3 regions of the Nocardioides endophyticus genome follow, and region 2 is predicted to be linked to each of the others. Evidence: riboswitches for the same ligand, from Rfam matches in the RefSeq annotation. Region 2 holds a riboswitch; each other region holds the start of a gene.
The links. A riboswitch is a leader RNA that binds a small molecule or an ion and turns the genes downstream of it on or off. The one in region 2 is predicted to bind cyclic di-AMP.
Positions count from the first base shown of each region.

Region 1: another riboswitch for cyclic di-AMP. It lies ahead of ABEA33_RS06325 (C40 family peptidase); the one in region 2 lies ahead of ABEA33_RS07240 (transglycosylase family protein).
Region 3: another riboswitch for cyclic di-AMP. It lies ahead of ABEA33_RS24995 (C40 family peptidase); the one in region 2 lies ahead of ABEA33_RS07240 (transglycosylase family protein).

Region 1 is NZ_BAABKN010000009.1:89,777-97,197, forward strand. Features, by position in the region: gene ABEA33_RS06310 (hypothetical protein) at 1-1,358, shown strand, start outside; gene ABEA33_RS06315 (ABC transporter ATP-binding protein) at 1,363-2,181, shown strand; gene ABEA33_RS06320 (ABC transporter ATP-binding protein) at 2,178-2,816, shown strand; cyclic di-AMP (ydaO/yuaA leader) riboswitch at 3,032-3,189, shown strand; gene ABEA33_RS06325 (C40 family peptidase) at 3,193-3,765, shown strand; gene ABEA33_RS06330 (hypothetical protein) at 3,781-4,395, opposite strand; gene ABEA33_RS06335 (hypothetical protein) at 4,574-4,975, shown strand; gene ABEA33_RS06340 (hypothetical protein) at 4,975-6,294, shown strand; gene ABEA33_RS06345 (matrixin family metalloprotease) at 6,341-7,421, shown strand, end outside.
Region 2 is NZ_BAABKN010000009.1:250,044-257,464, forward strand. Features, by position in the region: gene ABEA33_RS07210 (SCO7613 C-terminal domain-containing membrane protein) at 1-998, opposite strand, end outside; gene ABEA33_RS07215 (hypothetical protein) at 1,089-1,841, opposite strand; tRNA gene ABEA33_RS07220 (tRNA-Arg) at 2,364-2,440, opposite strand; gene ABEA33_RS07225 (hypothetical protein) at 2,736-2,864, shown strand; gene ABEA33_RS07230 (glycoside hydrolase family 6 protein) at 2,971-4,179, shown strand; gene ABEA33_RS07235 (PGPGW domain-containing protein) at 4,186-4,587, opposite strand; cyclic di-AMP (ydaO/yuaA leader) riboswitch at 4,733-4,874, shown strand; gene ABEA33_RS07240 (transglycosylase family protein) at 4,874-5,194, shown strand; gene ABEA33_RS07245 (aminopeptidase P family protein) at 5,219-6,634, opposite strand; gene ABEA33_RS07250 (PrsW family intramembrane metalloprotease) at 6,693-7,421, shown strand, end outside.
Region 3 is NZ_BAABKN010000036.1:90,933-98,353, reverse strand. Features, by position in the region: gene ABEA33_RS25005 (M48 family metallopeptidase) at 1-249, opposite strand, end outside; gene ABEA33_RS25000 (hypothetical protein) at 246-1,517, opposite strand; gene ABEA33_RS24995 (C40 family peptidase) at 1,541-2,524, opposite strand; cyclic di-AMP (ydaO/yuaA leader) riboswitch at 2,538-2,735, opposite strand; gene ABEA33_RS24990 (hypothetical protein) at 2,920-3,126, opposite strand; gene ABEA33_RS24985 (NYN domain-containing protein) at 3,192-4,469, opposite strand; gene ABEA33_RS24980 (hypothetical protein) at 4,481-4,747, opposite strand; gene ABEA33_RS24975 (DEDD exonuclease domain-containing protein) at 4,846-6,624, shown strand; gene ABEA33_RS24970 (glycosyltransferase family 2 protein) at 6,714-7,412, shown strand; gene ABEA33_RS24965 (DUF2304 domain-containing protein) at 7,409-7,421, shown strand, end outside.

The DNA.
Region 1 (7,421 bases), 160 kb from region 2:
CCACCGCGGTGGTCGCCGCGGCCGTCTTCACCGTCGACGTCGTCGACCGCAGCGCGACCGTGCTGACCATGGCGTTCCCGGTGTTGACCGCCGCGTCCGTGGCGGTGCTGGTCGCCCGCGGGCTCGCGTGGCTGCGGGCCCGGCGTCCCGGCGGTGCTCGCCCCGGCAGCGCACGCTGGCTCGCGACCCGGCGTAGCGGCCCGATCATGCGGGAGGTCACCGCGCTCACCGCGGTGGTCGCGATCGCGCTCGGCCTGTTCGCCTATGCCCTGACCGTCCAGCGCGGGATCGACGAGGGCGTCGCCGACAAGACCGCCTCCCTGGCCGGCGCAGCGACGTCCATCGAGGTGGCGGACGACTTCCGTGGCCAGCGCATGCGGGGAGTGCTCACGCCACCCGCCGACGACACCACGATCGTGTGGCGGCGCACCGTCACCCTGCCGCCCGACTTCGGCGACCAGCCCCTCCTGGCGATCGAGCCGGAGTCGTTCGACGGCGTCGCCGACTGGGGTGCCTCGGGTGAGCTGGACGCCGGGCGGGAGCTCCTGAAGAAGCTCGACCGCAAGGGCCACGGGCTCCAGGTGATCCTCGCCGGCCGCACCCACTTCGAGGCCGGTGACCAGGGCACGCTCGACTTCAACGGTGAGTTCCAGATCCCGTTCGAGGTGGTGGGCGTCGTGGCGGCGTTCCCGGGCTCGGAGAGCGAGACCGGCGATGTCACGGTGATCGCCGCGAGCCGGCGGCTCTTCCGCCTGGTGCTGCCGACGGTCGACCCGCGCAAGCCCGGGGCGACCAGCGACACCGCCGGAGTGTTCACGTCCTGGGTGTGGTCGAGCGACTCGCCGGCGCAGCTGCGGGCCTCGCTCACCGGCGCCGACGTGTCCACCGACGGCGACGTCGTCAGCGCGACCGATGAGGCGATCACCAACGGCCTGGTCGCCTCGACCTGGGCGGCTGGCTACGTGCTCGTGCTCGGGGCGGTGATGCTCGTGCTGGCCCTCGCCGGCGCGCTCGTGCTCGCGCTGCGCCTGGCCGACCGCGACACGGTCTCCGACGTACTGCTCGCACGGATGGGCTGGTCGTCTCGCGAGCTGGCGCGGGCCCGTGCCTGGGAGGTGGCGTACGCCGTCGCGACGGCCGTCCTCGCCGCCGTGATCGCCGGCGCCGTGCTGGTGCTCGCGCCGACGATCATCGACGCGGTCGCGACCATCCCGCCTCTCACCCGGCCCCGGCCGGCCGTCGCCGACGTCGTCGCCCTGCTGGTCGTCCTGGCCGTCACCGTGCTGCTCGCCTGGCTGCTGGGCGCCCGGCGCGCTCGCCGGCGGATCCCCGCGGAGGTGCTTCGTGCCGGAGGCTGAGAGCGTGACCGACCCGGCCGCGAGCTGCGAGGACCTGGTGAAGGTCTTCCGCTCCGCGACCGGCGAGACCCATGCCCTGCGCGGCATCGGGCTCGAGGTGCACCCCGGCGCCCTGACCGTCGTCGCCGGGCCGTCCGGCTCGGGCAAGAGCAGCCTGCTCACCATGCTCGGTGCCCGCGACCGCCCGAGCGCCGGGACCCTGACCGTGCTCGGCGGGGACATCGGGGCCGCCTCCACCCGTGACCTGCGCCAGCTGCGGCGCCGGCGGATCGGGTTCGTGCCGCAGCGTTCGGCGCTCGGGGTCTTCCCGCACCTGCGCGCCGTCGACCAGCTCCGGCAGGTCGCCGGTTGGCGAGGCGCCCGCACCGACGACCCCGCGGACGCGCTCGCCGCCGTCGGGCTCGGGCACCGTGCCGACCACCTGCCGCTCGCGCTCTCCGGCGGCGAGCAGCAGCGGCTCGCCGTCGCGCTCGCGCTCGCCGGCAGCCCCGCTCTCATCGTCGCCGACGAGCCGACCGCCGAGCTCGACCACGCCAACGCCGACGTCGTCGTCGATGCGCTCCTGGCGGCGGCAGCCGCCGGCGCGGCGGTCGTGATCAGTAGCCACGACGAGCGGATCATGCACCGCGCGGACCGACTGCTGCGGCTGCGCCACGGCGTCCTCTCCAGCGAGACCACCCGCCGCGACACCACTGGGGTCATCGACGCGACCGGCCGCCTGCAGCTGCCGCCGGCGGTGCTCGACCTCTTCCCATCACGGCGGGTCGTCGTCGAGATCGGGGCCGACGGCGTACGCCTGCGAGCTCCGGAGGAGGAGTCGTGATCGGGCTCGAGCTGGTGGAGATCGCGCACGGGTACGGCGTGGGGGAGCGCCGCGTCGAGGTCCTCCACGACGTCTCCCTGCGCGTCGAGCCGGGCGAGCTGGTCGCGCTCGCCGGGCCGTCGGGGTCCGGCAAGTCCACGGTCTGCCACCTGGCCGCCGGGATCGAGCGGCCGGACTGCGGCACGGCGTCTCTCGACGGTCGCCCGACCGTCGAGACGGCCGACTGGTCGCTGGTGGCCGTGGTGCCCCAGCAGCACGGCCTGCTCGCGGGCCTCACGGTCGAGGACAACATCGCGCTGCCGGCGCACCGGACCGGCGTCGACCCGGCGGAGGCCCTCGTCCGGCTGGCCTCCGCGCTCGACCTGACGGCGTTCGGGCGGCGCAGCGTCACGGAGACCTCGTTGGGCGAGCAGCAGCGGGTCGCGATCGCCCGAGCCCTGATCCTCGACCCGCGTCTCGCGGTGCTCGACGAGCCCACCGGGCACCAGGACGACGACCACGTCAGCCAGGTGATCGGGGCGCTCGCGGACGCCGCGCGGGCCGGGTCGGCGGTGCTCGTCGCGACCCACGACCAGCGGGTCTGGGAGGTCGCGCACCGCGTCGTACGCCTCGAGGACGGGCGCGTCCTGGCGTGAGAACCCGCTGAGTCACACCGCTCGAACTGTGTGATCTGCGTCCAATCGAACCCCGGATTCACGCGGGGGATGTGGCGTGCGCCACGGCAACCGCCGCTGGTGGAATCGCGATCGGCACTTCTGGTGGCTACCTTCGTTGACGATTGCACCAAGCACTACCGGTTCCCGAGCACGCCGAGTCCTGCCCGCTCATGGCACCGGTCCGCAAGGTCGGACAGTCCGTCCGGCCGACGATCACAAGTTGCACGGGCAGGAGTGGGGGAACCACCTTCGCGGTCTTCGGGCCGCTCGGGGTGAAGCCGCCGACTGGCGGCCGGGCACCTTCCTCGCCCGAACCCGACAGCTCACCTCGCAGGCGTGGGAAGGAAACCACGCTATGTCTCTCGCCCTGCCCACTCTTGCCCGCGCCTGCGGTCGCACCGGTGTCCGTGCCGCCCTCAGTGGCGCGCTCGCCGTCGGCCTGCTCACCTCCGCGCCGGTCTCCGACGTCCACGCCGCCACGGTCGGCACGCACGCCGTCTCCCAGGCGAAGGCCACGCCCAAGCACCACAAGCCGAAGCACCACAGGCCCAAGCCGAGCCGGGTGGAGCTGGCGATGCGGACCGCGGTTGCGCAGAAGGGCGACCCCTACGCGTACGGCGCGTCCGGGCCGCGCAGCTTCGACTGCTCCGGGCTGACCTTCTACAGCTTCCGTCGCGCGGGCTTCTCGCGGATCCCGCGGACCTCGTCGGCACAGGCGCACTTCGCGCGGCACATCTCCCGCGGGGCGATGAAGCGCGGCGACCTGATGTTCTTCACCGGCAGGGGCGGCGTCTACCACGTCGGCGTGTTCGCCGGGTGGGGCCACGGTCGCCGGCTGGTGCTGCACGCGCCGTACTCCGGCACCCGCGTCCGCACCGACCGGGTCTGGACGAACTCGTGGTTCCCGGGGACGCTGCGCGGTCGCTGACCGCTCGCCCGGGGCTCAGCGCCAGGTGAACGTCGCGAGGCTCTCGTCGATGATCTTCTGGCGCTCGGCCTCGGGCACCTTGTTCTCGAACTCGAAGTCGATGCCCGTCTGGAAGCCGTCGTTGAGCACTCCGAAGGTGTCCAGGTGGCTGTCCTTGTTGGGCGTGCCGCTGAGGTGGTAGAAGGTCAGCCCCGCGATCTCGACGTCCGGCTCGCGCTTCATGTCACCGAGCCGGCCCTGCAGCGCGGCCTTGGCCTGCAGGTCGACGGAGATCTCCGGGCCGGGGAACTCCAGCTGCGTGAGCCGTACGGCGCCGGTCCCGGTGGGCGGATTCGCCTCCGTGCCGAAGTCCAGGAAGTCCTCCAGCTGCTTCCACCCCTTCGGAGCGTTGATCGTGGCGTGCGGCATGTCCAGCAGCACGCCGGTCGCCGGGGTCACGCTGGCCGATGCCTCCTCGGTCGGGCTCGGCTCCGACGAGTCCGCGGTGGGCGACGCGGTTGCCGACGGTGTCTCCTCGGCCCCGGCCTTCGGGTCGTCGTCGCTGCAGCCGACGAGCGCCAGGACGAGGCCGGCAGCCGCCACGGCGGCGTACGCGCGAGAGCGCGCTGGGTGCGACACCGAGCCAGACACGGGAGCCTCCTGGTGGTCCGAGAACGTCGTCCTCAACCTTAACCAGCGCGGTCAGCGCCGAAACGCGGCCCGAGTCCGTGCCGGTCCGGAGGTTTTGCCCGCTCGCCAACGGGGGAAGTGGCCGTACGACGACGTGATCGACCAGCTGGACGCTTCATCGGGGGAAGGTGACGAACAGATGCAGGTGTTGGATGTTCTGACCACACTGGGGCTTCCGGAGGAGCTCATCAATCAGTGCCGCGACATCCTCCAGGAGCATGCGGGAGCTGTGGGGAAGGCGGCGCCACCGGAGTTGACCGGTCTCTACGGGGGGTCCGCGAAGGGCGCGATGTTCGACCACCACACCGCCGTCGCGCACAAGCACGTGATCGAGGCACTGGACCAGATGGTGCTCGGCCTGCAGGGCTTCGCCGACAACCTCGACGGCTTCGCCAAGGACCTGCACGAGAACGACCAGCAGGCCGCGGCGGACCTGACGCCGACCCGCAAGAGCCAGCTCGCCGACATCGGCAACTGCTTGGACAGTCCCGACCTGCGCACCAACACGACGTGCCAACCGCCCGCGGGAGGTGAGGGCTGATGGTGCGCGGACCTCAGGTCGAGCGGCTCACCACCGCCGTCACCGGCACCGAGCCGACCGTCGTCAGCACCGGAGCCAACGACTGGCGTCGATGCGGCACGTTGCTCGAGACGATCGCCGTCTACCTCCGGACCTCTTCCCAGGGAGTGCGGCACGCGATCGGCGGGCAGACCGGGCCCGCGGTGGACGCCGCGTTCCAGAAGTCGGCGGAGGCGATGACCCGCAAGGCCGCGGTGCTCGGCAATGGGGCCGGCGCCCTGGTCGCGGTGAGCGACGCGATGCAGGCGGCGGCCGACGTCCACACGACGATGACCGACATGGCCGCGCCCACGGCGTACCGCGCCCCGGTCGGCAACCCGACCGACGAGGAGCTCCAGCAGCAGGCGCAGAGCAAGGCGAAGGAGCAGGCCTTCGCCCAGGCGTACGCCGCGCAGGAGGAGAAGGCACGGGCCGCCGCCGATGCGCTCGACGAGGCCTTCGAGAAGCAGATCTTGACGATGAAGGAGATCCACGGCGAGCCCGACCCGCCGCTCCCGCCGCCTCCGCCGAAGCAGCAGCCAGGCAGTGCCGGCGGCTCCTCGGGTAGTGCTGGCAGTGGTGGTGCCGCGGCGGTGCCGCACCTCCAGGGGCGGCCGGGCGGCGGCCACGTCGAGGTCGGCTTCGTCCCCTCCAACAACGGACACCACGTCGACTACGCCCCGACGGGCGGGGGCCACGACTCCCACGGCAACGTCCCCGGTGGCGGGTCGACCGGATTCCCGGCGACCCCCGTCGATGGGACCGTGTCCGGTGGGTCCGGGACGCCTGGCTCACCCGGACTCGGCGGCATCGGCACTGCCGGAGCGACGGCTGGCGGCATGGCCGCCGGCCTGCTCGGTGCCAAGCTCACCGGTGCGCTCAAGGGCGGGCTGTTCCCGACCTCCGGCGGTGCGGCCGGCACTGCCGGTACGGCGGGCCGCGGCACGGCCGCGAGCGCCGTACGCGGCATCGGCAGCTCGGCGCGCGCGGGCGGGGCCGGCACCATCGGGCGCTCGGGTGCGGCGGCAGGATCCGGTGGCACTGCCGGCCGTGCGGGTGCCGGCGGCACCGGCGGCGCGGGTCGTTCCGGATCGGGCGCCGGGGCAGGACGCTCCGGCTCTGGCGGTCGCGCGGGAGCGAATGCCGGCGGCCGCGCAGGTGCGGGTGCCCGCGGTAGCGCTGGCGCCGGCGGTCGGTCCGGCCGCGGCAAGGACGACGAGAAGGGCAAGAAGAAGGAGCTCTTCGACGTGGGTGAGGACTGGGTCGACGACGAAGGTGCGGCGCCTGGCGTACTCGACTGACCAGCACCTTGCCAGAGCGCACCACCTTCTCGAAAGCGAAAGATCGATGACCTCACCCCTGCTGCGTCGTTTCTCCTACCTCGTCACGGGCGTTGTCGCCGCGGGGCTTCTCGCGGGGCCGGGCACCGGCCCGGCACCCGATGCCACGGCGGCCGCGTCGGCGACCTCCGTCGACAGCACCCGACTGGGCTCCGATTCGGACCCCGTCCGGGTGCGGAAGAGCTATCCGGTGGTCGCGAGCGCGCGCATCGGCACCGTCCAGGTCGGCAAGAAGATCCGGATCGTCGGGTCCGTCACGACCCGGCACCGGAAGCGCCCGGTGACCCTCACCGAGCGCAAGGGCCGCAAGTGGAAGGTGATCGCGCGCAAGAAGTCGAACCGCGTGGGCGCCTACGCGTTCAAGATCCCCGCCGGCCGCAAGGCCAAGGTCCGCGTGTTCCGGGTCGAGACCAAGCGGTTCCACGGACTGCGCGGCGGCACGACGCGGGCCCTGAAGATCAAGGTCGTCAAGGCGCCGCCGACCGCCCCCACCAACTTCGACGCGCCCGAGTACCTGCCGGCCGGGTACGTCGGCGCGGGCAGCACGACGTACGGGCCGGGCTGGGCGCTCTTCGCCGGTGGCTCGCGCTGGAACCCCTGCCGCACCATCCGCTGGGCCTACAACCCGACGGGGGAGAAGTACGCCGCGCTGCCGGACATGCAGCGCGCGTTCGCTCGCCTGGCCGGTATCTCGGGCCTGCGGTTCCGCTACGTCGGTGCCACCTCGTGGCGCTACCTCGGCAACCTCCAGGACCCGGCCTTCCCCGCGAGCACCGCGGACATCGCCGTCGGGTGGGCCAACGACAGCGAGCTGCCCACCCTCGCCGGCAACACCGTCGGCTACGGCGGCTGGTCCGGCCCCGAGGTTCGCGGCGCCGACGTGCAGTACCGGATCAGCAGGGGCTACCTCATCCTCGACAACGGCGCGACCCTCCAGCCTGGCTTCGACCAGGTCGGCTGGGGCTCGGTGTCGATGCACGAGATCATGCACGCTCTCGGCCTCGACCACGCCGGCGAGCCGGTCCAGATGATGTACCCCGAGCTCACCGCCAACAACGTCAACCCGGGCGCCGGCGACATCACCGGTC
Region 2 (7,421 bases):
TCGACGGCCGGCACCGCGACGGTGATGGTGACCAGTACGGCAGCACAGGTGGTCAGGGCCTGGACCACGAACCTGTGCTTGCGGTCGACGAGGAGCGGGAGCAGCACGAGCAGCGATGCAGCGAGTAGCGCGTAGCCGTGGCCGTCGAGCCACAGCGCGCGCCAGGTGGCATTGCTGGTTGCCTCGCTCAGCCCCGAGAAAGCAAACCCGGCCCACCACAGTCCGCCGCCGACCAGAGCGGCGACCCACAGGATCATCAGCGAGTGGAGTCGGGTGAGCGCCGCCAGGGCGGCGTACCCGACCACGACGAGTGCGGCGACCAGCTGCCACCGCTCAGTCGCACCCAGGAGGCCGAAGCCGACGCCGGACAGGGCGAGCGCCGCGACGAACTGCGGGGCACCGAGGCGGGTGGCGGTGCTGAGCGCGAGTGCTGCGACCAGCACCGTGCCGCTGCTGACGGCGACGAGGACACCGTCGGAAAGGCCCCCGAGCCACCCCGCGTTGTCGGCGCCGACGACGTCGAGGGCCAGCAGTCCGAGCGAGACGGTCGTCAGCGCGTCGCCGGCGACCCGCAGCTTGCGCCGGCCCAAGGCGACCCCGAGGCCACCGCTCACGAGAGTGAGGCCGACGAGCACCGCCGTACGCCCTCCGACCCCGAGCCAGGTCCACGCGACTGCCAGGAAGATCACCGCGGCGACGAGCAGGCAGAGCGCTCCGAGCGAGAGCAGAATCCGTGGCACCGAGGCGCCGCTCAGACCCCGCCGTTGTCGGGGAGCAGGCGTCGGAGCCGGGTACGGCGTGCGCTCGGCGGCCGCCGGCTGCTTCGCGGACTCAGTCCGCAACCGCGCGAGCAGATCGTCGGCCTTGCGCAACGTCTGCAGCAGCTCGGAGGCGAGAGGACCGCGCAGATCGATCCGGCAGCTCGGGCACCGGGACACGTCGATCGGTAGTCGCGCGCTGCAGTCGGGACAGGAGAACGGGTCTGCGTAGCGGGCCATGCGCTCATTGACCCATCGGGCGGTGGTCGCTGTCGTGAGTACGCGGACCTAGATGGCGCAGAGTGCGACGGCTGCGATGGTGTCCTCTGGCTAGGTGTCGCGGAGTCGACGCAAGCGCAACGCCGCGTTGCCCATCCAGATCAACAGGGTGGGGATGAGGCCCAGCGTGAAGCCGGTGACGAGAAGCGCCAGGTTGAACGTCTGGTTCCAGGTCACGTCGTTGAACGACGCCGAGAATCTCTGCGCTCGAAAGGTCCAGTCGCGGGTCGCGGTCTCATACCTTCCGATGCCCCGCGTCGGGTGGAACGGGACGTGCCAGCTGACGTCGCCCACGCGAGAGAAGCCGCCGGTCGTCGGCTGGCTGGCGTTCTCGTACTGGAAGTTCGAGCCGCCCAGCACAACGACCCGCATGGGGTCGAACTGCTCGCTCCAGACTCTCTCGACCTGGCGCTTCTGCGTGATGCTCTTGCCTGTCGGGAACACGACGTCGACAGAAGGCACGCTGAGCGACCTGGTGCCGGCATGGTCGCGCCAGAGGTCGGCCGGATCGATCTCGCAGAAGACGGCGGTGTCACTGCTGGCCTCGTCCGAGGACAGCGTGACCTCAGCCGTCGATGAACCGCGGAGGGATCCGACGAAGGAGTCGATCGGGACGTCGATCTGACCGCCGGAGCCCGGGACGGTGACGCCGCACTTCTGGAGGATTCGACTCGATCCGCGGATGGTCGCCGACACTCTGGTCGGCCCCTGACGGGTGAGATCGTCCTGGAATCCGAAGGTGAACGTGCTCAGCCTGCCGGTCGCATCCGGCGGTGCGATGTGCCACGAGATGATAGGGGCCATTTCGGTGAATCCAACGTCCGCGTCTATCTCGATGAGGACGGAGAGGTAGTCGGCAGCCTCGTACGGGGCTGGATTCGGTGCGACCAGGACCGGCCCGAGTCGGGCCACTGCGTACAGGCAGAGCAGAAGCAACGCTGCCGAAGCGCCGACACCGCGACGAGCGCGGCCCAGCTGCCTGGACCTGACCTCCGAGGCGCGCTCCCTCGATACTCGGTCCAACGCACTGGCACGTTCCGACCTGAGAAGCGCGTCCCTTTCACGATCAGCGCGGACCTCTTCCTCGCGATGTCGGCGGCGCTGAGCCAGGAGATGTCGCGCAGACACGTGTTGGTGCGCCGCTGGCCTGCTACGCCGAGTCCGACGGGACGCGCTAGTCACCCAGGGGAGCCAGTTCGACGAGAGCCATGTGCTCAGCCTCTAGGACTCGAGCCCCAGTTGTCTTCGATTCCAGCCAGGCGTCACGCCACGTGCTCCATGCGCGTCGCGACTCTCTAGGTGCGCAGGTCGATCGGCGGTTCCGGATGGCGCCCCCGGCAGGACTCGAACCTGCGACCAGCGGATTAGAAGGCCGCTGCTCTATCCAGCTGAGCTACGGAGGCCAAGGGTCGGAACTACGGTCGGAACAACCCTCGGCATGACCCCGGTGTAGTTCCGCCCGGCTAGAAACCGCCCGGGTCAGTATGCACCAGAGCGCACGGCGGTCTGGCACCCAGTCGATCGTGGCTGTGCGCGGTGCCCGCCGTGGACGGGTAGGAGTCCGCTCAACCGGACCCGAGGCCGTCGGAGGATTTGTGTCCGACTCGTGATCCGGGAGGGATCGACGGTCCGTCGTCAGCCGGAGCACGATGGGATCGCTAGTCGACCGGAACTCGGCCGGGCGACGGAGGGAATGTCATGACTGTGCAGCGAGGCGATCACCCAACTCGGGATGTCCAGGCAGCGGCGTGGTGCGTGCTGGTCGCGCTGCTTGTCCTGGTCGCGGCCGTGGCCGGTGTCGAGGACCTGATAGTCCGCCTGCCCTAGCCGGTTGTAAGCCTCATCTCGCAGGCAGGCCTGCCGATCTGTGAAGGCGTACGGCGTCCGGACTGCACCCTGAGCCATCCGGACCCTGAACCCTGGAGTTCCACAGATGCTCTTCCGCCGCCTCGGTCTGCGACGTGCCGTCACCACCGTGCTCGCCTTCGCCTGCGTCAGCGGGATCGTCGGCGCGCCGTACTCGCTCGCATCCGCCCAGGTGGACGCGCCCGCGACGGCGTACGCCCGGGGGACGCTCGCGCCGTCGACAGAGGTGTGGCAGCAGGCCGAGCGACCGTACGACGAGAACAGGTCGAACCCGCTGGCCGACCGGGTCTGGGGCGTCTATCAGGGCCCGCAGGACCAGACGTCGGGCCCGTTCCTCGCCTCGAACGGGAAGAAGCGCGAGCTGCTGGCGAAGATCGGGATGCGCCCGAAGACCAAGTGGTACGGGACGTTCGTCCCCGACAACGGCATCCGGGCAACCGCCGAGAGCCACATCGCGTCCGCCCAGGCGGGCGATCCGGACAAGCTCGTCCAGATCGCCGTATTCCGGATGAAGCCGTGGGAGCACGAGGCCTGTGAGCGGCGCTCGACGCCGCAGGAGAGGCGCAGCTACAAGCGTTGGATCAACGAGCTGGCCGCGGGCATCGCGGACACCCCGATGCTCGTCGTGATGCAGCCCGACGGGCCGTTCCTCTGGTGCACGCCGGACAGGGCGGCGAAGTCGCGGCTCCTGACGTACGCCACCCAGAGGCTGTCCGCGCTGTCCCGCACCAGTGTCTACATCGACGCCGGCGCCGCCGACTGGTGCGAGAACGGTCGCGGCAACGACCCCGAGCGGTGCGCGCAGCTCCTCATGAGCACCGGCGTCGAGTACGCCCGCGGCTTCGCCCTCGACTCGACGCACTACACCGGGCCCGCCGAGAACATCGCCCACGGGACGAAGATCGTGGCGGCGCTGCGGCGTGCTGGCTACGGGACCAAGCACTTCATCATCGACACCGCGAAGAGCGGTCGCCCGACGATGTGGAACGACATGATCCCGGAGGGCAGGAAGGACCTGAAGGACAACGCCCGCGTCTGCCGCACCGCCATCCAGACCCGGTGCGTCACCCTCGGGATCCCGCCGACCGTCCGCACCGCCGACCCGAGGTGGGGTCTGTCGGAGGGAGACCGGGCCCTGGCACGGCGCTACGTCGACGGTTTCGTCTGGTTCGGCCGACCCTGGCTCTACAACCAGGCCGACCCGTTCATGATGAAGCGGGCGCTGACCATGGCGAGGTCGACGCCGTGGCCGGGGCCGTTGCTCAGCACTCCGTGACGGGGGTCAGGCGAGGGCCTGGGTGCCGATCAGTGCTGTGATCGCCGAGGTCGCCGCGGTGGTGGCGACGATGAAGCCGGCGGTGGCGACGAGACCGGCCATGCGGCGGGCGCGGGAGCCTTCGCGGGGGAAGACAACGGCGCGGACCCGGGACAGCCCATGGCCGAGGAGGCCGAGGGCGTGGCGCGCCCACTGGTACTCGAGCGCGAGCAGCGCGAAGCCCAGAGCGATCACGACGAGCCCGGGTCCGGGAAGGACCAGCATCGCGACGCCGGCGGCGATCAGGAGCGGGCCGCCGACCGTGACGAGCACCTTCACCATCACGGCGCGGACCGGGCCGGCGTTGGACCACGCCTCGACGCGGGTCAGCAGGGCGTGGGCACGCGGCGAGAGGGAGTGATCGGGCACGCCTCAGGGTGACAGCCCGGCCTGAGAGGCAACTGAGCGAGTTTCGGCCCAGGCAATTTGGATGAGCGCGACTCTCGACCTACCGTCGAGGGGTCCCGGCAGACCGGGGCCGCCCGCCGCCACGCCGAGCCCCGTCCGGCAGTGGGTGACTCGAACACCGAGGACGGGGACGGGGGACCCAGGTCTCCGGGTCGTACGACGACCCTTGGGGTGCAGCCGCCACGCGCGGCCGGGCAATCTCCGCCCGAACCCGACAGCTAACTCCGCAGGCGTCGAGGAGAAACACATGCGCATGCGCACTCTGGCGTCCGCTGCCGCCCTGGCGGCGACCACGCTCGTCCCCGTCGTGGCAATGGACACATCTGCCCAGGCGGCCCCGATCCGGAAGTGGGACCGGATCGCACACTGCGAGTCCGGGGGCCGCTGGCACATCGCCACCGGCAACGGCTACTTCGGTGGCCTCCAGATCAGCAAGTCCACCTGGGACGGGTACGGCGGCCGCAAGTTCGCCCGCTACCCACACGGCGCCACCAAGCGCGAGCAGATCAAGGTCGCGGAGCGGATCCAGAACGGTCAGGGCTGGGGCGCCTGGCCCAGCTGCGCCTGACGTCGTACGGCGAGGAGGGGGTGGTCAGCCGCGCAGGCGGGCCATCCACTCCTCGACCTCGGTGGAGGTCCGGGGGAGAGCGGCGCTGAGGTTCTGTGATCCGCCGGCCGTGATGAGGATGTCGTCCTCGATCCGGATGCCGATGCCGCGCAGCTCCTCGGGGACCAGGAGGTCGTCCTCCTGGAAGTACAGCCCGGGCTCGACCGTCAGCACCATGCCCTCGGCGAGGGTGCCCTCGGCGTACGACTCGGGTGCGGCCTGGCCGCAGTCGTGCACGTCCATGCCGAGCATGTGGCTGGTGCCGTGCAGGGTCCAGCGGGCGTAGACCCGGCTCTCGGGGTCGAGCGCCTCCTCGGCGCTGACCGGCAGCAGCTCGAGGTCCTCGAGCCCGTGGGCGAGCACGTCCATCGCGGCGTTGTGGCCCACCCGGAAGGTCTCACCCGGCTTGAGCGCCTCGATGCCGGCCTGCTGCGCGGCGTACACGAGGTCGTAGAGCTCCCGCTGCAGGTCGGTGAAGGTGCCGTCGACGGGCAGGGTGCGGGTGACGTCGGCGGTGTAGAGCGAGGTGTTCTCGACGCCCATGTCGAGCAGCACCAGCTCGCCGGGCGTGATCGGCCCGGAGTTCTCGATCCAGTGCAGCGTGGTGGCGTGCTTCCCGCCACCGACGATCGAGTCGTAGCCGATGTCGTTGCCCATCGCGCGGGCGCGTCGGAAGAAGGTGCCCTCGACCCAGCGCTCGCCGAACTCGAGCACGCGGTCCCACTCGCGGACGACGTCCTCGAAGCCGAGCGTGGTGATGTCGCACGCCTCCTGGAGCTGCGCGACCTCCCAGTCGTCCTTGATCAGGCGCAGCTCGGAGGCGACCCGGGCGAAGTCGCTGTCGCGCGTCTCGTCGGCGGCGACCATCCGGTCGACGTGGGCCGAGAGCCCTCGCAGGACGCGGGTCTTGCCGGTGCCCTGCAACATGGCGTCGAGCTGGTCGATGTGGCGGACCTCGAGTCCCAGCGAGTCCGACATCTCCTTCAGCGACGGGCGACGGCCGGCCCAGAGCTCGCCGTACTGCCGGTCCCGGAAGAACTCGTCGGTGTCCCGCGACGAGCGGGGTCTCGCGTAGAGCACGGACTCGCCGTCGGCGATGACCAGGACGGCGTCGCTGGTCTGGTTGCCGGAGAAGTAGGTGTGGGCGGTGTCGGGCCGGAAGCGGTAGTCGGTGTCGTAGGAACGCACCTTGAAGCCGCCTGCCGGAAGCACCAGCCGCTCGCCGGGGAACGCCTCGGCGAGCCGGGTACGACGCTGTGCCGCCGGGCCCGCGACCGCGGCGACGGGAAGGTCGAGCTCACGCTCGCCCCAGCCCTCCCGCATGAACGCGGCGTACGCTGCCGGGACGGCCGGGTCGTGCGACTCGGTCTTGGGTTCGGTACCGGTCTCGTTCTCGCTCACCCGGCCACTGTACGCCGCGTTTCCGGGCGTCCCGAAGACCCCCGATAGGCTGCCGCCCATGCCCGGAACCCGCCGTGTCAGCGCCGCGTCGTCGGTCGCGTTCACGGTCGTGGTCACGGTGCTGGTCGGTGTCGGCGCCCTCGTCATCTTCGCCATCGTGGCGCTCTCGGGCGCACCGTCGAGCATTGCGCTGGCGACGCTCCTCGCGGCGGTCCCGGTCGGGCCGATCGTCGCCTGCTACCTGTGGCTGGACCGCTACGAGCCCGAGCCCCGCATGCTGCTCGCTGCCGGCCTGCTGTGGGGGTGCTTCGTCGCCACTGCGGCCGCGATCCTGCTCCAGGGGGTCGGGGGACTGGTCGGCGGCTTCACGGAGCGGGAGACGCTCGAGGTCGTCGCCCCGGTGACCGAGGAGGCCTGCAAGGGGGTCTTCCTCTTCCTGTTGCTCTGGTGGCGCCGCTCGGAGCTCGACGGTGTCCTGGACGGCATCGTGTACGCCGGCATGGTCGGCGTCGGCTTCGCCTTCACCGAGAACATCCTCTACCTCGCCGCGGCGTACAACGGCACCGACGGGATCGGCCCGGGTGGCACCGAGGCGGTGACGACGACGTTCATCCTGCGGTGCCTGATCAGCCCGTTCGCGCACCCCCTCTTCACCACGTTCACCGGCATCGGGGTGGGGCTCGCCGTGAGCTCGCGCACCACGGGCGGACGCGTGCTGTGGCCGGTCGCCGGCTACGTCTGCGCCGTCGTCGCCCACGCCATCTGGAACATCTCCACGTCGTCCGGG
Region 3 (7,421 bases), on a different contig from region 2:
GCTGAAGCCGAGCACGCACGACACCACCAGCGAGACCGCGAGCGAGCTCCAGCTCCAGACGCGTGCCCACCGCGCGTAGTCCTCACCGCGGGCGATCTCCGCGGCGGTGAAGACCGATGACGCGGGCGCCGGATCGGGGGTGCCGCCGGGCACCGGGTGCCAGGGCACCAGCAGCACGGCGAGCACGACGAACGCGAGGCCGCCGACGAGCGTGACGACGAGGGCAATGCGACGGTCGGGAGCGATCATGCGGCCAACCCTGACAGCAGGTCCCGCCACTCGGCGGTCAGCTCGGGCACGGAAAGGTCCGCCTCTGCCCGGAGGGCGGCACCCACCGACTGGCCCCGGTCGACGGCGCGGTAGAAGGCGACCAGGGCCGGCTCCCCGCGCTGCTCGGCGAGCACCTTGCAGGCCAGCCAGGCGCTCTCGTACGTCGCGCCCAGCCGCGGCGTACGCGTGCCGAACGCCGCGGCGTCCGGGAGCTGGCGCGGCGGACCGCTGCGTCGTACGGCGGCGATGATCTGGGCCGCCGACTGCTCGACCGGCAGGTCGACGTCGCGCAGCGCCACGTAGTCGGCGAAGCCCTCCAGCAGCCAGAGCGGCGTCCGGCTGTCCCAGGCGCCCGCGGCGACGTGGGTGGCCTCGTGGCTCATCACCACCTGGGCCCCGGTGCGCTGCAGGCTCCCGAAGACCTCGGGGTTGGCGAAGACGTGGACGGGCGCGTCCGGGACCGTCGACCCGTCGGCCGACGTCGTCACCGCCGCGATCTGGTCGTAGTCGCCGTCGGCGGCGCCCAGGGCCTGCTCGAGCCCGTCCGTCGACGCGGGCACCTCGACGACCAGGCCGCGACGCCAGGCGGGCAGCACCGCGCGCACGACCGGCACCGCGGCCTCGGCACGGGCGGCGTAGCGGTCGGCCTCCCGGGGACCCCCAGCGACGACGACCAGGGTCGACGGGGTGCGTCGCACCTGGACCGGGCCGGAGAGCCACACGGGTGAGACCCGCCCGCCACCGCCGAAGCCTGTGAGCGCGACCCGGTCGCCGACGTCGACGAGGTGCGCGTCGATCTCGGCTCGGGCCGAGACCCGGTCGAACCCACGGAAGCGCCAGACCGCGTCGACGGCCGCGTCCCAGGCACCGTCGGAGGAGGGAGCGCCGTCGTCGTCGACGTAGCGCACCGAGAAGTCGGACACGTCCAAGGCCTCGGCGTTCGCGACCAGGGCTGCCAGGATGTCCCCGGCGGCGGGATCGTCCGCGGGAGCGAGCGCGCGTGCCGCCTCCCGGTCCCCGTCGCGTACGGCGCTCGCGAACGCCGCCAGCGTGCCGCCGGCGAGCGTCCGGTCGACGCTCGGCGCAGCAGCCGGCGGCCTCGGCGCGACGTACGGGTCGTCGCGGGTGAGCGACCAGGCCAGCAGGCCGGACGCCACGAGCAGGCAGAGCACTCCCCCGAACAGCAGAGGGCCGGTCGCCCACCATCGGGGGCGACCGGCCTTCACTCGCTGGTCGAGGCTGCTCACCTCGGCATTGTGTCTCGTGAGTCCTAGCCGGGTCGCACCGCGCCCGAGTAGGGCATCGAGGAGACCGAGGAGACGACGACGCCGGTGCCGGGGTTGGCAGCGTGCACGATCATGCCGTTGCCGATGTACATGCCCACGTGGCTGATCGGGCTGTAGTAGAAGACCAGGTCGCCCGGCTGCAGGTCGCCCATGGCGATGTGCGGTCCGCTGCCGAACTGGGCGCTGGACGAGTGCGGCAGGCCGACGCCCGCCTGGGCCCAGGCCATCATGGTCAGGCCCGAGCAGTCGAAGGCGTTGGGGCCGGCGGCGCCGTACACGTAGCTGTCGCCGACCTGGGCGAGCGCGTACTGGACGGCAGCGGCCGCACGACCGGAGGCGGGCACGTCGGACGGGACCCGTACGACGCCGCGCGAGAGCATCTCCTCGCGCTCCTTCTCCTTCAGGTCACCGAGGACGGTCTTGGCCTCGGCGAGCTTGTCGTCGACGATCGCCTTCTCCTTGGCGAGCTGCTTCTCCGTCTCGGCGACGTCGGCGGCGCGCTTCTCGGTGGCGTCCTGCCGGATGCCGAGCGCCTCGGCCTCGGTGGCGTACTTGTCGAACAGCTGCGACTGGAGGTCGTTGAAGGCCGACATCGTCGACAGCTGCGCGAGGAAGGTCTGCGGGTCGTCGGAGACGACGACCTGACCGACGTTGGACAGGCTCTCGCCCTCGTACTGACGCACGATCGAGTCCTGGACCTGGTCGCGAACGTCCTCGAACGCGGCGTCCTGGCGGTCCTGGTCTGCCTCGAGGGAGTCCAGGTCGCCCTGCAGGTCGCGCAGCTCGAGCTTGGCGTCGTTGTAGCGCTCCTGGGCCTGCTCGGCCTCGTGGTAGAGCCGGTCGACACGCTTCTGCACGTCGTCGATGTTCGGCTCGGCCTGAGCGGGGGTCGAGGGCATGAAGCCGACAGCGGCGATCATGGCGCAACCCGAGAGCATGGTGATGAGGCGCTTCCGGCTCTTCTGCACGAGCAGGAGTTCTCCCTTGTACGTCGTACGCCTACCGGGTGAGCTGACGGATTCGGGCACGACATTTGCCCTACCCCGGTCCGGCTCCGACACAGGTGGTCGAGTCCTTCGCGGGGATTCACCCCTGGCAGCGGGCTGGCCCGCCACCGATGGTTCCCCGGCTCCGGGCTCCTCGACAGGTCGACGAGTCCGGACTCAGCGCGGTGGCCGCGCAAATCCGAGTGATTCACTCCCCGGCCACCTGAACGCCTGAGGCTAGTCGGAGAGGTACGGACCAGCCAAACTTTCAACCGGTGTCGCGCCGGTTTTTACAGTGAGTTTGTGCACGCCCCGTCCGAATCCGGACCGCACGTGTCCCATGCGTCACATCCGTCACACCGGTCACAGGGGCCCGATCAGGCCGACTCCAGGTGCGGCGGGTCGACGGGCCGGACCAGCCGCAGCGGCGGCACCAGTCCGCTCTCCGCCAGGACGTCGAGCGCGCGCTGCTCGTCGTCGTCGAAGGTGAGCTCGGGGGGTGGGCCCAGCAGCACCGTGACCACACAGTCGTGGCAGTGCAGCCCGCGTACCTCGCAGGTGTCGCAGTCGATTGTCGTCCTCATGTCAGGAACGGTGACAGGGACCACCGACAACGGGGACCGGTCGGACCGGAGCCCGGCGTGTCGGCTCAGCGAGCGATGAGCGACAGGAGCGCGTCCGGGTCGACCACGCGCGCCCCGTCGCGGGCGACGTCGACCGCGATCTCGCGGTCCGCGGTGACCACCAGGACCACCCGGCCGGTCGGCTCGACCGCCACCAGGTCGCGGATGACGTCGTCGGCGATCACGCCGCGCGGGCTGTAGAGGACGCGTACGCCGCGCGGGGCGACGACCGGCGGCCGGTGGTCCGTCTCGGCGGCGTCGAAGACCACTGTCGTCTCGGCGCCGGTGCGCGCGACCAGGGCCGCCAGCGCCGCGGTCAGCCGGTTGCGCTGAGCCTCCAGCGACGAGCTCGGCCAGGCCCGCTTGCTGACGTTGTAGCCGTCGACGAGCAGGCGTGCCCGCGGCATGTGGAGGTACTGCTCCAGCAGTCCCGGGTCCGCGGCCCCGAGGGCGCCGGCCGAGCTCGGTGTCCGTACGCCGGCGGCCGCGACGTCCGCCTCGACCCGGTCGGCCGGTGTGCCCTCGACGGTCGGGAGGCCGAGCTCGCGGCGCAGCCCGGTGGCCGCGTCGATCACGGACTCGAGGAGCAGGCGGGCCCGGACCGTCGCCTCGTCGCGCTCCGTGCGGGCATCGCGTCGGGCCTGGACGCCTTCGGCGTCTCGTCGCTCGACCTGGCCACGCAGCTGCCGGTTCTCCTTCTCGAGGGCCGCGACGCGGGACTCGGTCTCGGCGCGCAGCCGTGCGACCTCTGCCTCGCCCCGGTCGGCTCTCGCCCGGGACTCCCGCTCGGCGGCGCGCGCCTCACCGAGCCGGCGCCGCAGGGAGGCGTGCTCGGCCTGGTGCTCCGCCCGGAGCTCGTCCTCGCGTGCCTGCTGGGCGGCGCGCAGCTCGCGCACCGACTGCTCGGCGTCGGCGAGCCGCTTGCGCAACCGCTCGAGTTCGCGGCTCTCGCCGACCGTCACGGACTCCTCGATCCGGGCGACCCGTGCGGCCAGGGCCTCCGCCCATCCGTCCGGCCGCGTCAGCCACAGGCGCGCGGCCACCGCCACGTCGTCGGCTTCGTCGGGCTCCGGTCGCGCGGCGACCTGGACTCCGACCCGCTCCCTCACCTCGTCGTCGACGAGCGCCTCGGCGATGGCACTCGCCCCGAGCCGGGCCCGCCGCGCGGGGGCGAACGTCGCCAGTCGTCGTACGGCGGGAGGAAGCGTGGGCACGTCGGGCAGCACGTCGGCCACCTGGGCGACGACGCGGGTGCGGACGGGCTCGGGCAGCCCGGCCAGCTCTAGAGGCTCGGCGGCGGACACGGTGGGCTCCGTCAGCTCGTCTCGAGCTGAGCCGGCTCGCGCTCCGCCGCCTCGTATCGGTCGACGAGCTCGATCGCGTCGGAGCGGCCGCACCAGCGACAGGACACCTGCTCGACCGACTCGGTGCGCAGCTCGGTCTCCTCGACCTGGTGCTCGCCCGCGAGGTCGAAGTGCCAGAACTCGGTCGTACGGCGGGTCCGGGTCACGTCGAAGCGGGTGAGGTTGCCGCAGCCGGCGCACCGCCAGCGCTGCCCGTCGCCGGGGATGGTCAGGGCCATCGCACCTCCTCGGACACGTCTGCGGTCGAGTCCCACCCTACGGGTGGGTGCCGCGCGGCGCCGCCGGATTGTCGGTGGCCGCCTCTAGCGTCCCAGACATGAGCAGTTGGGAGGTGCAGCGCAGCTTCGACGAGCTGGGCCGACCACTGCGCGACATCACCTTCTGCGTGGTCGACCTCGAGACCACCGGTGGCTCGGCCGAGGGCGGCTCGATGATCACCGAGATCGGCGCGGTCAAGGTCCGCGGCGGCGAGGTGCTCGGCGAGTTCCAGACCCTGGTCAACCCGCGCACCGAGATCCCGGCGTTCATCGCGGTCCTGACCGGCATCACCAACGGCATGGTGTCCGACGCCCCGCCCATCGAGGCGGCCCTCCCGGCGTTCCTCGAGTTCGCCTCCGGATGCGTGCTCGTCGCGCACAACGCGCCGTTCGACGTGGGCTTCCTCAAGCACTTCGCCGAGCAGCAGGGCCGACCGTGGCCGCGCTTCGAGGTGCTCGACACCGCCAAGCTGGCCCGCCGGGTGGTCACCCGCGACGACGCACCCAACTGCAAGCTCTCCTCGCTGGCCAAGGCGTTCAACTCCGCGACGACGCCCAACCACCGGGCGCTGTCCGACGCCCGCGCGACCGTCGACGTGCTGCACGGCCTGATGGAGCGGCTCGGCGGCGTCGGCGTGCACACCTTCGAGGAGCTCTCGACGTTCTCGTCGCGGGTCACCACTGCCCAGCGCAAGAAGCGGCACCTCGCCGAGGGACTGCCGCACGCCCCGGGCGTCTACCTCTTCCGCGACGACCGGGCGCGGGTGCTCTACGTCGGCACCTCACGGGACCTGCGCAGCCGGGTCCGCTCCTACTTCACCGCCTCCGAGACCCGGTCCCGGATGGGCGAGATGGTCGGGATCGCCAGCGTCGTCGATGGCATCGAGTGCGCGACCGGGCTCGAGGCCGAGGTCCGCGAGCTGCGACTGATCGCCGAGCACAAGCCGCGCTACAACCGGCGGTCCCGCTTCCCGGAGCGGGTCCACTTCGTGAAGCTGACCCGCGAGCCGTGGCCGCGGCTGTCGCTGGTGCGCCGGGTGCTCGACGACGACGCCGACTACCTCGGGCCGTTCTCGTCGAAGAAGACCGCCGAGAAGTGCCTGGCCGCGCTGCACGACACCTTCCCGATCCGCCAGTGCTCCGACCGGATGGCCCGCGACCCCCGGGACAGCCGCAGCCCCTGCGTGCTGGCCGAGATGGGCCGCTGCCTATCCCCCTGCGACGGCAGCGTCGACGAGGCGACCTACGCCGCGGTCGTTCGGCAGCTGCGCGACACCCTGCTCCAGCGCCCTGACGAGGTCGTCGACGCGATCAACGCCCGGATGGCCGCGCTCGCCGAGGACGAACGGTTCGAGGAGGCCGGCAACCACCGTGACCGGCTGGCCGCCTTCGTGCGTGCCGCCGCTCGCACCCAACGGCTCTCCGCGCTCACCCGGTGCCCGGAGATCATCGCGGCGCGCCGTGACGAGCCGGGCCGCTGGGAGGTGCACGTCGTACGCCACGGGCGCCTGGCCGCCGCCGGGGTGATCCCGCCGGGCGCCGATGCCGCCGGCTTCGTCGCGACGCTGCGGATGTCGGCCGAGACGGTCCTCTCCGGCCCCGGGCCGGTCCCCGCCGCGACCGCCGAGGAGACCGAGAAGATCCTGCGCTGGCTGGAGTCCCCCGGCATCCGCCTGGTCGACGTCGACGGCGAGTGGACCTGCCCGGTCGCCGGTGCGACCCGCCACCTCGCCGTGCACGACGCCGTCAACCAGTCCCGGTTGTCGCTCGTGCCCTTCGATGACCGTCGCGCACTCAGCACGGTGCACCAGCCCCCGTCCCTTGGCGTTCGCTCATAGCCCGTTCGGGCTACTGCCCCTCGGACGAAGGGCTCTTTCCGCTTCCGACCCCTCCCTCGGCACGTGCCGACGCGCCTAGGCTCCGCGACGTGGAGCCCCGCGATCTCTCGGACGTCTGGGTGCTGGTCCCCGTCTTCAACGAGGCGCCGGCCCTGGGTGGCGTGCTGCACGACCTGCTGCAGGTGTTCCCGAACGTCGTGTGCGTCGACGACGGCAGCAGCGACGGATCCGACCTGGTTGCACGAGCTCACGGCGTTGCCGTGCTCCGGCACGCGATCAACCTGGGCCAGGGCGCGGCGCTGCGGACCGGCCTGGAGTTCGCCCGCTCCGAACCGGATGCGTCCTACGTCGTCACGTTCGACGCGGACGGCCAGCACTCCGTGGCGGACGCCCTCGCCATGGTGGAGGTGGCGATGGCGGAGGACGTGGACGTGGTCCTCGGATCGCGAACCCAGGGCCGCGCCGTCGACCAGCCTCGGACGAAGGCGCTGCTGCTCAAGGCCGGCCTCAGGTACGCCCGTTGGTCGAGCGGCCTCGAGCTCACCGACACCCACAACGGCCTGCGCGTGCTCAACCGACGCGCGTTCGAAGCCCTCGAGCTCCGCCAGCGCCGGATGGCCCATGCGAGCGAGCTCGAGCGTCTGATCGCCTCGAACAAGCTGACCTGGCGCGAGCACCCCATCTCGGTGACCTACTCGGAATACTCCATGAGCAAGGGCCAGTCCAACCTCAACGCGTTCAACGTGCTGTTCGACCTCTTCGCCGCGCGACTGGACTCACCGTCGTGATCATCAAGG